DNA from 3 places in the Paenilisteria weihenstephanensis genome. Region 3 is predicted to be linked to each of the others. Evidence: a T-box and tRNA genes for the amino acid it is inferred to sense, from the RefSeq annotation. Region 3 holds a T-box; the other regions hold tRNA genes.

Region 1 (3,235 bases), 1.3 Mb from region 3:
CCCTTCAGACTATTCCTTTTGGCGATACTGTTTCGTACAGTCAATTAGCAAATAAGATCAACAATTCAAAAGCCTTCCGAGCTGTAGCACGAGCCAATGGAGCCAATCAACTATCCCTTATTGTTCCATGTCATCGCGTCATAAACAGCAACGGAGAACTTGGCGGCTATGGTGGCGGCTTAGCTCGTAAAGAATGGTTACTAGCCCATGAAAAAAGGTCCTAGAAAAAAAGGTCCTATAATAAATGTTGGGGTAGAAAATAATCTGCCTCAGCATTTTTTTGTTCTCATTTCAAGACAAAAAAAATACACAGTAATATCAACATCCTTTAAGATAGAAGTGACGAAACCCAATCCAAAGGAAGGATATTACTATATACAAAAAATCCTAACACTTTAATCATGTTAGGATTCCTTTGGATACCGGCGGCCGGGGTCGAACCGGCACGATCGTGAGATCACTGGATTTTGAGTCCAGCGCGTCTGCCAATTCCGCCACGCCGGCATAATACTATTACATTATACTTTATTCTTAATTTAATTTCAATGGAGGCGCCAACCGGATTTGAACCGGTGATAAAGGTTTTGCAGACCTCTGCCTTACCACTTGGCTATGGCGCCAGAATAAAAATAAATAAGCGGAAGACGAGGTTCGAACTCGCGACCCCCACCTTGGCAAGGTGATGTTCTACCACTGAACTACTTCCGCAAAATTAAAACTGGGCTAGCTGGATTCGAACCAGCGCATGACGGAATCAAAATCCGTTGCCTTACCGCTTGGCTATAGCCCACCGTTCAAAAAAATGGGGCGGATGATGGGAATCGAACCCACGAATGCCTGAACCACAATCAGGTGCGTTAACCACTTCGCCACACCCGCCACTATTTAATTAATTATTTTGGCAGGGGCAGTAGGAATCGAACCCACACTGAAGGTTTTGGAGACCTTAGTTCTACCTTTAAACTATGCCCCTATAAAAATGGTGGAGGGGGGCAGATTCGAACTGCCGAACCCGAAGGAGCGGATTTACAGTCCGCCGCGTTTAGCCACTTCGCTACCCCTCCAATATAATAATAAAGGTGGCTTGGGACAGAATCGAACTGCCGACACCTTGAGCTTCAATCAAGTGCTCTACCAACTGAGCTACCAAGCCATAATGGCGGTCCCGACGGGATTTGAACCCGCGATCTCCTGCGTGACAGGCAGGCATGTTAACCCCTACACCACGGAACCACTACTAAAATTTAAAATATAAAATTTTAATTGCGGGGACAGGATTTGAACCTGCGACCTTCGGGTTATGAGCCCGACGAGCTACCAGACTGCTCCACCCCGCGACAATAATATAATAACTATATGAAAAGAGAATATAATTAATGGTGGGGGCTAACGGGATCGAACCGCTGACCCTCTGCTTGTAAGGCAGATGCTCTCCCAGCTGAGCTAAGCCCCCAAAATGAAAATGACCCGTACGGGAATCGAACCCGTGATACCGCCGTGAAAGGGCGGTGTCTTAACCGCTTGACCAACGGGCCTTAATAATAAATAGTCATAGAGAACGGAGAGCAAGGGATTTGAACCCTTGAGACAACTTTCGCCGCCTACACGATTTCCAATCGTGCTCCTTCGGCCACTCGGACAGCTCTCCATAATGGCTCCACAGGCAAGACTCGAACTTGCGACCGATCGGTTAACAGCCGATTGCTCTACCAACTGAGCTACTGTGGAATAATACATTGCCCGGCGACGACCTACTCTCACAGGGGGAAGCCCCCTACTACCATCGGCGCTGAAAAGCTTAACTTCCGTGTTCGGGATGGGAACGGGTGTGACCTCTTCGCCGTAACCACCAGACAATGTTTTGATAGAAAGAACGCTGTTCTCTCAAAACTAGATAAGAAAGTCGGTCTGTGCGTGACCGTTCGGAGTCCGAGCCTCCATATTACGTTTGGTTAAGTCCTCGATCGATTAGTATTTGTCCGCTCCATATGTCGCCATACTTCCACTCCAAACCTATCTACCTGATCTTCTTTCAGGGATCTTACTTTCCGAAGAAATGGGAAATCTCATCTTGAGGGGGGCTTCACGCTTAGATGCTTTCAGCGTTTATCCCTGCCACACATAGCTACCCAGCGATGCTCCTGGCGGAACAACTGGTACACCAGCGGTGTGTCCATCCCGGTCCTCTCGTACTAAGGACAGCTCCTCTCAAATTTCCTGCGCCCGCGACGGATAGGGACCGAACTGTCTCACGACGTTCTGAACCCAGCTCGCGTGCCGCTTTAATGGGCGAACAGCCCAACCCTTGGGACCGACTACAGCCCCAGGATGCGACGAGCCGACATCGAGGTGCCAAACCTCCCCGTCGATGTGGACTCTTGGGGGAGATAAGCCTGTTATCCCCGGGGTAGCTTTTATCCGTTGAGCGATGGCCCTTCCATGCGGAACCACCGGATCACTAAGCCCGACTTTCGTCCCTGCTCGACTTGTCAGTCTCGCAGTCAAGCTCCCTTGTGCCTTTACACTCTGCGAATGATTTCCATCCATTCTGAGGGAACCTTTGGGCGCCTCCGTTACTCTTTAGGAGGCGACCGCCCCAGTCAAACTGCCCACCTGACACTGTCTCCCCACGCGCTAAGCGTGGTGGGTTAGAATGGTCATACAGCCAGGGTAGTATCCCACCATTGCCTCCTCGTAAGCTAGCGCTCACGTCTCTTCGGCTCCTACCTATCCTGTACAAGCGGTACAAACATTCCATATCAGGTTGCAGTAAAGCTCCACGGGGTCTTTCCGTCCTGTCGCGGGTAACCTGCATCTTCACAGGTACTATAATTTCACCGAGTCTCTCGTTGAGACAGTGCCCAGATCGTTGCGCCTTTCGTGCGGGTCGGAACTTACCCGACAAGGAATTTCGCTACCTTAGGACCGTTATAGTTACGGCCGCCGTTTACTGGGGCTTCAATTCGTACCTTCGCTTGCGCTAAGCACTCCTCTTAACCTTCCAGCACCGGGCAGGCGTCAGCCCCTATACGTCACCTTACGGTTTTGCAGAGACCTGTGTTTTTGCTAAACAGTCGCCTGGGCCTATTCACTGCGGCTCTCTCGGGCTTTCACCCTAATAGAGCACCCCTTCTCCCGAAGTTACGGGGTCATTTTGCCGAGTTCCTTAACGAGAGTTCTCTCGCTCACCTTAGGATTCTCTCCTCATCTACCTGTGTCGGTTTGCGGTACGGGC
Region 2 (3,235 bases), 170 kb from region 3:
GGGATTTGAACCCTCGCGCCGCGTTAACGACCTATACCCTTAGCAGGGGCACCTCTTCAGCCACTTGAGTACTTCCCCAATATAAACAAATTACAAGCTCCACAGGCAAGACTCGAACTTGCGACCGATCGGTTAACAGCCGATTGCTCTACCAACTGAGCTACTGTGGAATAATAAAATATGGTGGGCCTAAATGGACTCGAACCATCGACCTCACGCTTATCAGGCGTGCGCTCTAACCAGCTGAGCTATAGGCCCATAAAAAAACAAAGAGCGGGTGATGGGAATCGAACCCACGACAACAGCTTGGAAGGCTGTAGTTTTACCACTAAACTACACCCGCATCATCCAAATTAAAACTACTTACAAGGGCGGCTAGTGGGAATCGAACCCACGCATGCCTGAACCACAATCAGGTGCGTTAACCACTTCGCCATAGCCGCCGCTATGATAAATATGGTGCCGGCTGCAAGAGTCGAACTCGCGACCTACTGATTACAAATCAGTTGCTCTACCAACTGAGCTAAGCCGGCTTAAGATACAAATTAATAGTAAAAAGGTGGCTTGGGACAGAATCGAACTGCCGACACCTTGAGCTTCAATCAAGTGCTCTACCAACTGAGCTACCAAGCCATATGTAAAGCGGTCCCGACGGGATTTGAACCCGCGATCTCCTGCGTGACAGGCAGGCATGTTAACCCCTACACCACGGAACCACTAATTGCGGGGACAGGATTTGAACCTGCGACCTTCGGGTTATGAGCCCGACGAGCTACCAGACTGCTCCACCCCGCGACAATAATAATATTTTATCCACAAATCACTAAGTAGAAAAAGGAGGAAGAGGGATTCGAACCCCCGCGCGGTCTTACCCGCCTGTCGGTTTTCAAGACCGATCCCTTCAGCCAAACTTGGGTATTCCTCCATGATAAAATGATAATAGTGATGGTGGACCTTGCAGGACTCGAACCTGCGACCGGACGGTTATGAGCCGTCTGCTCTAACCAACTGAGCTAAAGGTCCAAAATTAAAGGTAGCGGCGGAGGGAGTCGAACCCACGACCTTTCGGGTATGAACCGAATGCTCTAGCCATCTGAGCTACACCGCCATAATATTTACATACCTTTATCTCAAGAAAGTTGGTGGAGCCTAGCGGGATCGAACCGCTGACCTCCTGCGTGCAAAGCAGGCGCTCTCCCAGCTGAGCTAAGGCCCCTTCATAATAAAATTAGGGATATTTCTTAATGGTCGGGAAGACAGGATTCGAACCTGCGACCCCTTGGTCCCAAACCAAGTGCTCTACCAAGCTGAGCTACTTCCCGAAAGTGCGCCCGAGAGGAGTCGAACCTCTAACCGCTTGATTCGTAGTCAAGTACTCTATCCAGTTGAGCTACGGGCGCATAATATAATTAATGGTGCCGAGGACCGGAATCGAACCGGTACGGATATCACTATCCGCAGGATTTTAAGTCCTGTGCGTCTGCCAGTTCCGCCACCCCGGCTTTGGAAACTTAATAATGGCAACTGAAATTTGGAGCGGAAGACGGGGTTCGAACCCGCGACCCCCACCTTGGCAAGGTGGTGCTCTACCACTGAGCTACTTCCGCACCATAATATAATAGTGCGGGTGAAAGGACTTGAACCTTCACACCTTGCGGCGCCAAATCCTAAATCTGGTGCGTCTGCCAATTCCGCCACACCCGCAAAAATGAGCCGTGATGGGCTCGAACCATCGACCCTCTGATTAAAAGTCAGATGCTCTACCAACTGAGCTAACGGCTCACAATACAAAATATATACTGTGAAAAATATGGTGCCGGCTGCAAGAGTCGAACTCGCGACCTACTGATTACAAATCAGTTGCTCTACCAACTGAGCTAAGCCGGCCTGATTAAATGGGGGCTAACGGGATCGAACCGCTGACCCTCTGCTTGTAAGGCAGATGCTCTCCCAGCTGAGCTAAGCCCCCAAAATATGTACATTGCCCGGCGGCGACCTACTCTCACAGGGGGAAGCCCCCTACTACCATCGGCGCTGAAAAGCTTAACTTCCGTGTTCGGGATGGGAACGGGTGTGACCTCTTCGCCGTAACCACCAGACAATGTTTTGATAGAAAGAACGCTGTTCTCTCAAAACTAGATAAGAAAGTCGGTCTGTGCGTGACCGTTCGGAGTCCGATCCTCCATATTACATGTGGTTAAGTCCTCGATCGATTAGTATTTGTCCGCTCCATATGTCGCCATACTTCCACTCCAAACCTATCTACCTGATCTTCTTTCAGGGATCTTACTTTCCGAAGAAATGGGAAATCTCATCTTGAGGGGGGCTTCACGCTTAGATGCTTTCAGCGTTTATCCCTGCCACACATAGCTACCCAGCGATGCTCCTGGCGGAACAACTGGTACACCAGCGGTGTGTCCATCCCGGTCCTCTCGTACTAAGGACAGCTCCTCTCAAATTTCCTGCGCCCGCGACGGATAGGGACCGAACTGTCTCACGACGTTCTGAACCCAGCTCGCGTGCCGCTTTAATGGGCGAACAGCCCAACCCTTGGGACCGACTACAGCCCCAGGATGCGACGAGCCGACATCGAGGTGCCAAACCTCCCCGTCGATGTGGACTCTTGGGGGAGATAAGCCTGTTATCCCCGGGGTAGCTTTTATCCGTTGAGCGATGGCCCTTCCATGCGGAACCACCGGATCACTAAGCCCGACTTTCGTCCCTGCTCGACTTGTCAGTCTCGCAGTCAAGCTCCCTTGTGCCTTTACACTCTGCGAATGATTTCCATCCATTCTGAGGGAACCTTTGGGCGCCTCCGTTACTCTTTAGGAGGCGACCGCCCCAGTCAAACTGCCCACCTGACACTGTCTCCCCACGCGCTAAGCGTGGTGGGTTAGAATGGTCATACAGCCAGGGTAGTATCCCACCATTGCCTCCTCGTAAGCTAGCGCTCACGTCTCTTCGGCTCCTACCTATCCTGTACAAGCGGTACAAACATTCCATATCAGGTTGCAGTAAAGCTCCACGGGGTCTTTCCGTCCTGTCGCGGGTAACCTGCATCTTCACAGGTACTATAATTTCACCGAGTCTCTCGTTGAGACAGTGCCCAGATCGTTGCGCCTTTCGTGCGGGTCGGAACTTACCCGACAAGGAATTTCGCTACCTTAGGACCGTTATAGTTACGGCCGCCGTTTACTGGGGCTTCAATTCGTACCTTCGCTTGCGCTAAGCACTC
Region 3 (3,235 bases):
GTGATGTTCGGAATCAGACGAATTTACCAGTTGTAGCCTATAACGTCAGCGGTGAGTATGCGATGGTAAAGGCCGCTAGTGCTAACGGCTGGATTGATGAGAAACGTATTGTCTTAGAAATGCTAACAAGTATGAAACGTGCTGGTGTGAGCCTTATTATTACCTATTTTGCTAAAGATGTTGCGACCTATTTAAAAGGAGATGCATAAATGAATAAATATACTAATTCAATAAAAGCATTTAAAGAATCCAATAAAGTATTACCTGGGGGAGTAAACAGCCCGGTCAGAGCCTTTAAATCAGTCGATGCAGACCCTGTTTTTATGGATCATGGGAAAGGTGCATATTTAACGGACATCGATGGCAATGATTATATCGATTACGTGTTATCATGGGGACCACTTATTTTAGGACATGCTAACGAAACCGTTGTAAAAGCAGTAGCAAGTGCTGCGCTAAAAGGAACTAGTTTTGGCACACCAACCGAAATTGAGACAGAATTAGCAAAATTGGTTATCGAGCGTGTGCCATCCGTTGAAATGGTCCGCATGGTATCTTCTGGGACCGAAGCAACGATGAGTGCCATCAGGCTAGCAAGAGGATACACGAATAGAAATAAGATTGTAAAATTTGAAGGAAGTTATCATGGTCATGGCGACTCCCTCCTTATTAAAGCAGGGTCGGGCGTGGCAACGCTGGGACTTCCTGATTCACCTGGTGTCACACCTGGGCTTGCTGCAGATACAATTGCAGTTCCATATAATGACTTAGAAAGTGTTCAGTATGTTTTTGAAACATACGGCGAAGAGATTGCAGCGATCATTGTTGAACCTGTAGCAGGAAACATGGGTGTTGTTCCTCCAGTTGAAGGGTTTTTAGAAGGTCTTCGTGAGGTAACAACGAAATACGGTAGCTTGCTAATTTTTGATGAGGTTATGACCGGTTTCCGAGTAGATTTTTACAGCGCACAAGGGCTATACGTTGTGACTCCTGATATCACATGCCTTGGAAAAGTTATTGGCGGTGGCCTACCAGTTGGGGCGTACGGTGGTAAAAAAGAAATCATGGAACACATTGCGCCAGCAGGTACAATTTATCAGGCGGGAACGCTCTCAGGAAACCCCGTAGCAATGAACGCTGGCTATGCAACATTGAAGCAATTAACCCCGCATCATTATGATAGTTTTAGAACACTAATTGATCAGCTTGAAGAAGGATTATTAGTACTATCCAAGCAATATGATGTCCCAGTGTCTATTAATAGAGCAGGCTCCATGTTTGGTTCCTTCTTTACAGATCAAAAAGTAACAAACTATGAGACTGCAAAAACATCAGATTTGAGTTACTTCGCTAACTATTACCGAGAAATGCTGAATAACGGCATCTTCTTACCACCATCACAATTTGAAGGATTATTCATGTCAACGGTGCACACCGATGCTGAGATAGCTAAAACGCTTGAAGCAATAGAAGCATCAATGAAGGCACTACGTTGACGGTAGTATTTTTATTTGATACAATGAATTTATTCTAATATTCGTAAATGCATGGACGAGGAAGAGTAAAATATTTTTTCTTTCACAGAGAAGAGGCGGTTGGTGAAAGCCTCTAAGAAAAATATTTGAAAGTAGCCTCCGAGCAGTATTCCTGAACTAGAGTAGGGAATACCGGGAAACTTTCTCTCGTTAAATTAATGAAGTGCTGTATTTTTACAGTAAGAAGGTGGTACCGCGGAATAACTCTTTTCGTCCTTTATGGATGAGAGGAGTTTTTTGTGTTTTGCAAGTAAGAACGATAAATCGCTTTCTAGGAGGAAAAAAGATGACCGAGTTAAACATGCCAACAAAATATAATCCGCAAGATACTGAAAAAAATAGATATGACTGGTGGATAGAACAAGGTTTTTTTGAAGCAGATGGAAAAAATGAAAAGCCAGCTTATTCTGTTGTTATTCCGCCTCCCAACGTTACTGGGAAACTTCATTTAGGACATGCTTGGGACACAACCTTACAAGATATTCTTACACGTATGAAGCGAATGCAAGGATACGATACGCTATATTTACCAGGTATGGATCATGCAGGTATTGCAACTCAGGCGAAAGTCGAGGCTAAACTACGTGAGAATAATATCACACGTTATGATCTTGGACGCGAAAAATTTGTTGCTAAAGCTTGGGATTGGAAAGAAGAATATGCTTCTGTTATCCGTGAACAATGGAAAAAAGTTGGTTTAGGCCTCGATTATTCTAGAGAGAGATTCACACTAGATGCAGGTCTGTCCGATGCTGTAAATAAAGTGTTCGTATCCCTTTACGAAAAAAAACTAATATATCGCGGTCAATATATAATAAATTGGGACCCAGTTGCAAAAACTGCCTTATCAGATATTGAAGTTATCCATCAAGATGTAGAAGGGCAATTCTATCATTTGAAATACCCATTAACAGATGGCTCTGGTTTTCTTGAGGTAGCTACGACTAGGCCTGAAACTATTCCTGGAGATACTGCAGTTGCGGTACATCCAAAAGACGAACGGTATAAAGATTATATCGGTAAAACAATCACATTACCGATAATTGGTAGAGAAATTCCGATTATTGCTGATGATTACGTAGAACGCGAATTTGGTTCAGGGGTTGTAAAAATCACACCAGCACACGATCCAAATGATTTTGAAGTAGGAAATCGCCATGATTTACCACGCATTATCGTTATGAATGAGGATGCTACGATGAATGAGGCTTCTGGAAAGTATAACGGCATGGACCGCTTCGAAGCACGTAAAGCTATTATTGAAGACTTCAAAGGACTAGATTTATTCATTAAGCAAGAGCCGCATCTTCATTCAGTAGGTCATTCTGAGCGAACAGGTGCCATCGTTGAACCTTATTTATCCATGCAGTGGTTCGTTAAAATGCAACCACTAGCTGAGCAAGCTGTTAAATTACAAGAAAATGAAGATGAAAAAGTAAATTTCATTCCTGAGCGTTTTGAGAAAACCTATTTGACTTGGATGGAAAACATTCATGATTGGTGTATCTCGCGTCAACTATGGTGGGGGCATCGCATTCCAGCTTGGTACCATAAAGAAACTGGTGAACTATATGTCGGAGAAGAAGCTCCAACAGATATTGAAAATTGGAAGCAAGATGAAGATGTTCTAGATACTTGGTTTAGCTCCGCGTTATGGCCTTTTTCAACAATGGGGTGGCCCGATGAAGAAAATCCAGATT

The links. A T-box is a leader RNA that pairs with one kind of tRNA and senses whether it is charged. The one in region 3 lies ahead of UE46_RS09625 (valine--tRNA ligase), so its partner is inferred to be a tRNA-Val.
Region 1: it has a tRNA-Val gene. The T-box ahead of UE46_RS09625 (valine--tRNA ligase) is inferred to sense a tRNA for this amino acid. The anticodon was not compared.
Region 2: it has a tRNA-Val gene. The T-box ahead of UE46_RS09625 (valine--tRNA ligase) is inferred to sense a tRNA for this amino acid. The anticodon was not compared.

Annotation. Positions count from the first base shown of each region.
Region 1 is NZ_CP011102.1:632,475-635,709, reverse strand. It holds gene UE46_RS03085 (bifunctional transcriptional activator/DNA repair enzyme AdaA) at 1-224, shown strand, start outside; tRNA gene UE46_RS03080 (tRNA-Leu) at 421-504, opposite strand; tRNA gene UE46_RS03075 (tRNA-Cys) at 547-620, opposite strand; tRNA gene UE46_RS03070 (tRNA-Gly) at 637-708, opposite strand; tRNA gene UE46_RS03065 (tRNA-Gln) at 719-790, opposite strand; tRNA gene UE46_RS03060 (tRNA-His) at 804-879, opposite strand; tRNA gene UE46_RS03055 (tRNA-Trp) at 900-973, opposite strand; tRNA gene UE46_RS03050 (tRNA-Tyr) at 981-1,064, opposite strand; tRNA gene UE46_RS03045 (tRNA-Phe) at 1,081-1,153, opposite strand; tRNA gene UE46_RS03040 (tRNA-Asp) at 1,158-1,233, opposite strand; tRNA gene UE46_RS03035 (tRNA-Met) at 1,264-1,337, opposite strand; tRNA gene UE46_RS03030 (tRNA-Val) at 1,378-1,453, opposite strand; tRNA gene UE46_RS03025 (tRNA-Glu) at 1,464-1,535, opposite strand; tRNA gene UE46_RS03020 (tRNA-Ser) at 1,560-1,648, opposite strand; tRNA gene UE46_RS03015 (tRNA-Asn) at 1,653-1,728, opposite strand; rRNA gene rrf (5S ribosomal RNA) at 1,739-1,854, opposite strand; rRNA gene UE46_RS03005 (23S ribosomal RNA) at 1,949-3,235, opposite strand, start outside.
Region 2 is NZ_CP011102.1:2,154,040-2,157,274, forward strand. It holds tRNA gene UE46_RS10410 (tRNA-Ser) at 1-78, opposite strand, end outside; tRNA gene UE46_RS10415 (tRNA-Asn) at 98-170, opposite strand; tRNA gene UE46_RS10420 (tRNA-Ile) at 182-258, opposite strand; tRNA gene UE46_RS10425 (tRNA-Gly) at 273-343, opposite strand; tRNA gene UE46_RS10430 (tRNA-His) at 371-443, opposite strand; tRNA gene UE46_RS10435 (tRNA-Thr) at 458-533, opposite strand; tRNA gene UE46_RS10440 (tRNA-Phe) at 561-633, opposite strand; tRNA gene UE46_RS10445 (tRNA-Asp) at 644-716, opposite strand; tRNA gene UE46_RS10450 (tRNA-Met) at 722-795, opposite strand; tRNA gene UE46_RS10455 (tRNA-Ser) at 836-925, opposite strand; tRNA gene UE46_RS10460 (tRNA-Ile) at 947-1,023, opposite strand; tRNA gene UE46_RS10465 (tRNA-Met) at 1,035-1,108, opposite strand; tRNA gene UE46_RS10470 (tRNA-Ala) at 1,141-1,216, opposite strand; tRNA gene UE46_RS10475 (tRNA-Pro) at 1,246-1,322, opposite strand; tRNA gene UE46_RS10480 (tRNA-Arg) at 1,327-1,400, opposite strand; tRNA gene UE46_RS10485 (tRNA-Leu) at 1,414-1,502, opposite strand; tRNA gene UE46_RS10490 (tRNA-Gly) at 1,533-1,607, opposite strand; tRNA gene UE46_RS10495 (tRNA-Leu) at 1,623-1,704, opposite strand; tRNA gene UE46_RS10500 (tRNA-Lys) at 1,710-1,782, opposite strand; tRNA gene UE46_RS10505 (tRNA-Thr) at 1,812-1,887, opposite strand; tRNA gene UE46_RS10510 (tRNA-Val) at 1,897-1,969, opposite strand; rRNA gene rrf (5S ribosomal RNA) at 1,984-2,099, opposite strand; rRNA gene UE46_RS10520 (23S ribosomal RNA) at 2,194-3,235, opposite strand, start outside.
Region 3 is NZ_CP011102.1:1,981,353-1,984,587, reverse strand. It holds gene hemB (porphobilinogen synthase) at 1-209, shown strand, start outside; gene hemL (glutamate-1-semialdehyde 2,1-aminomutase) at 210-1,496, shown strand; T-box leader at 1,540-1,756, shown strand; gene UE46_RS09625 (valine--tRNA ligase) at 1,822-3,235, shown strand, end outside.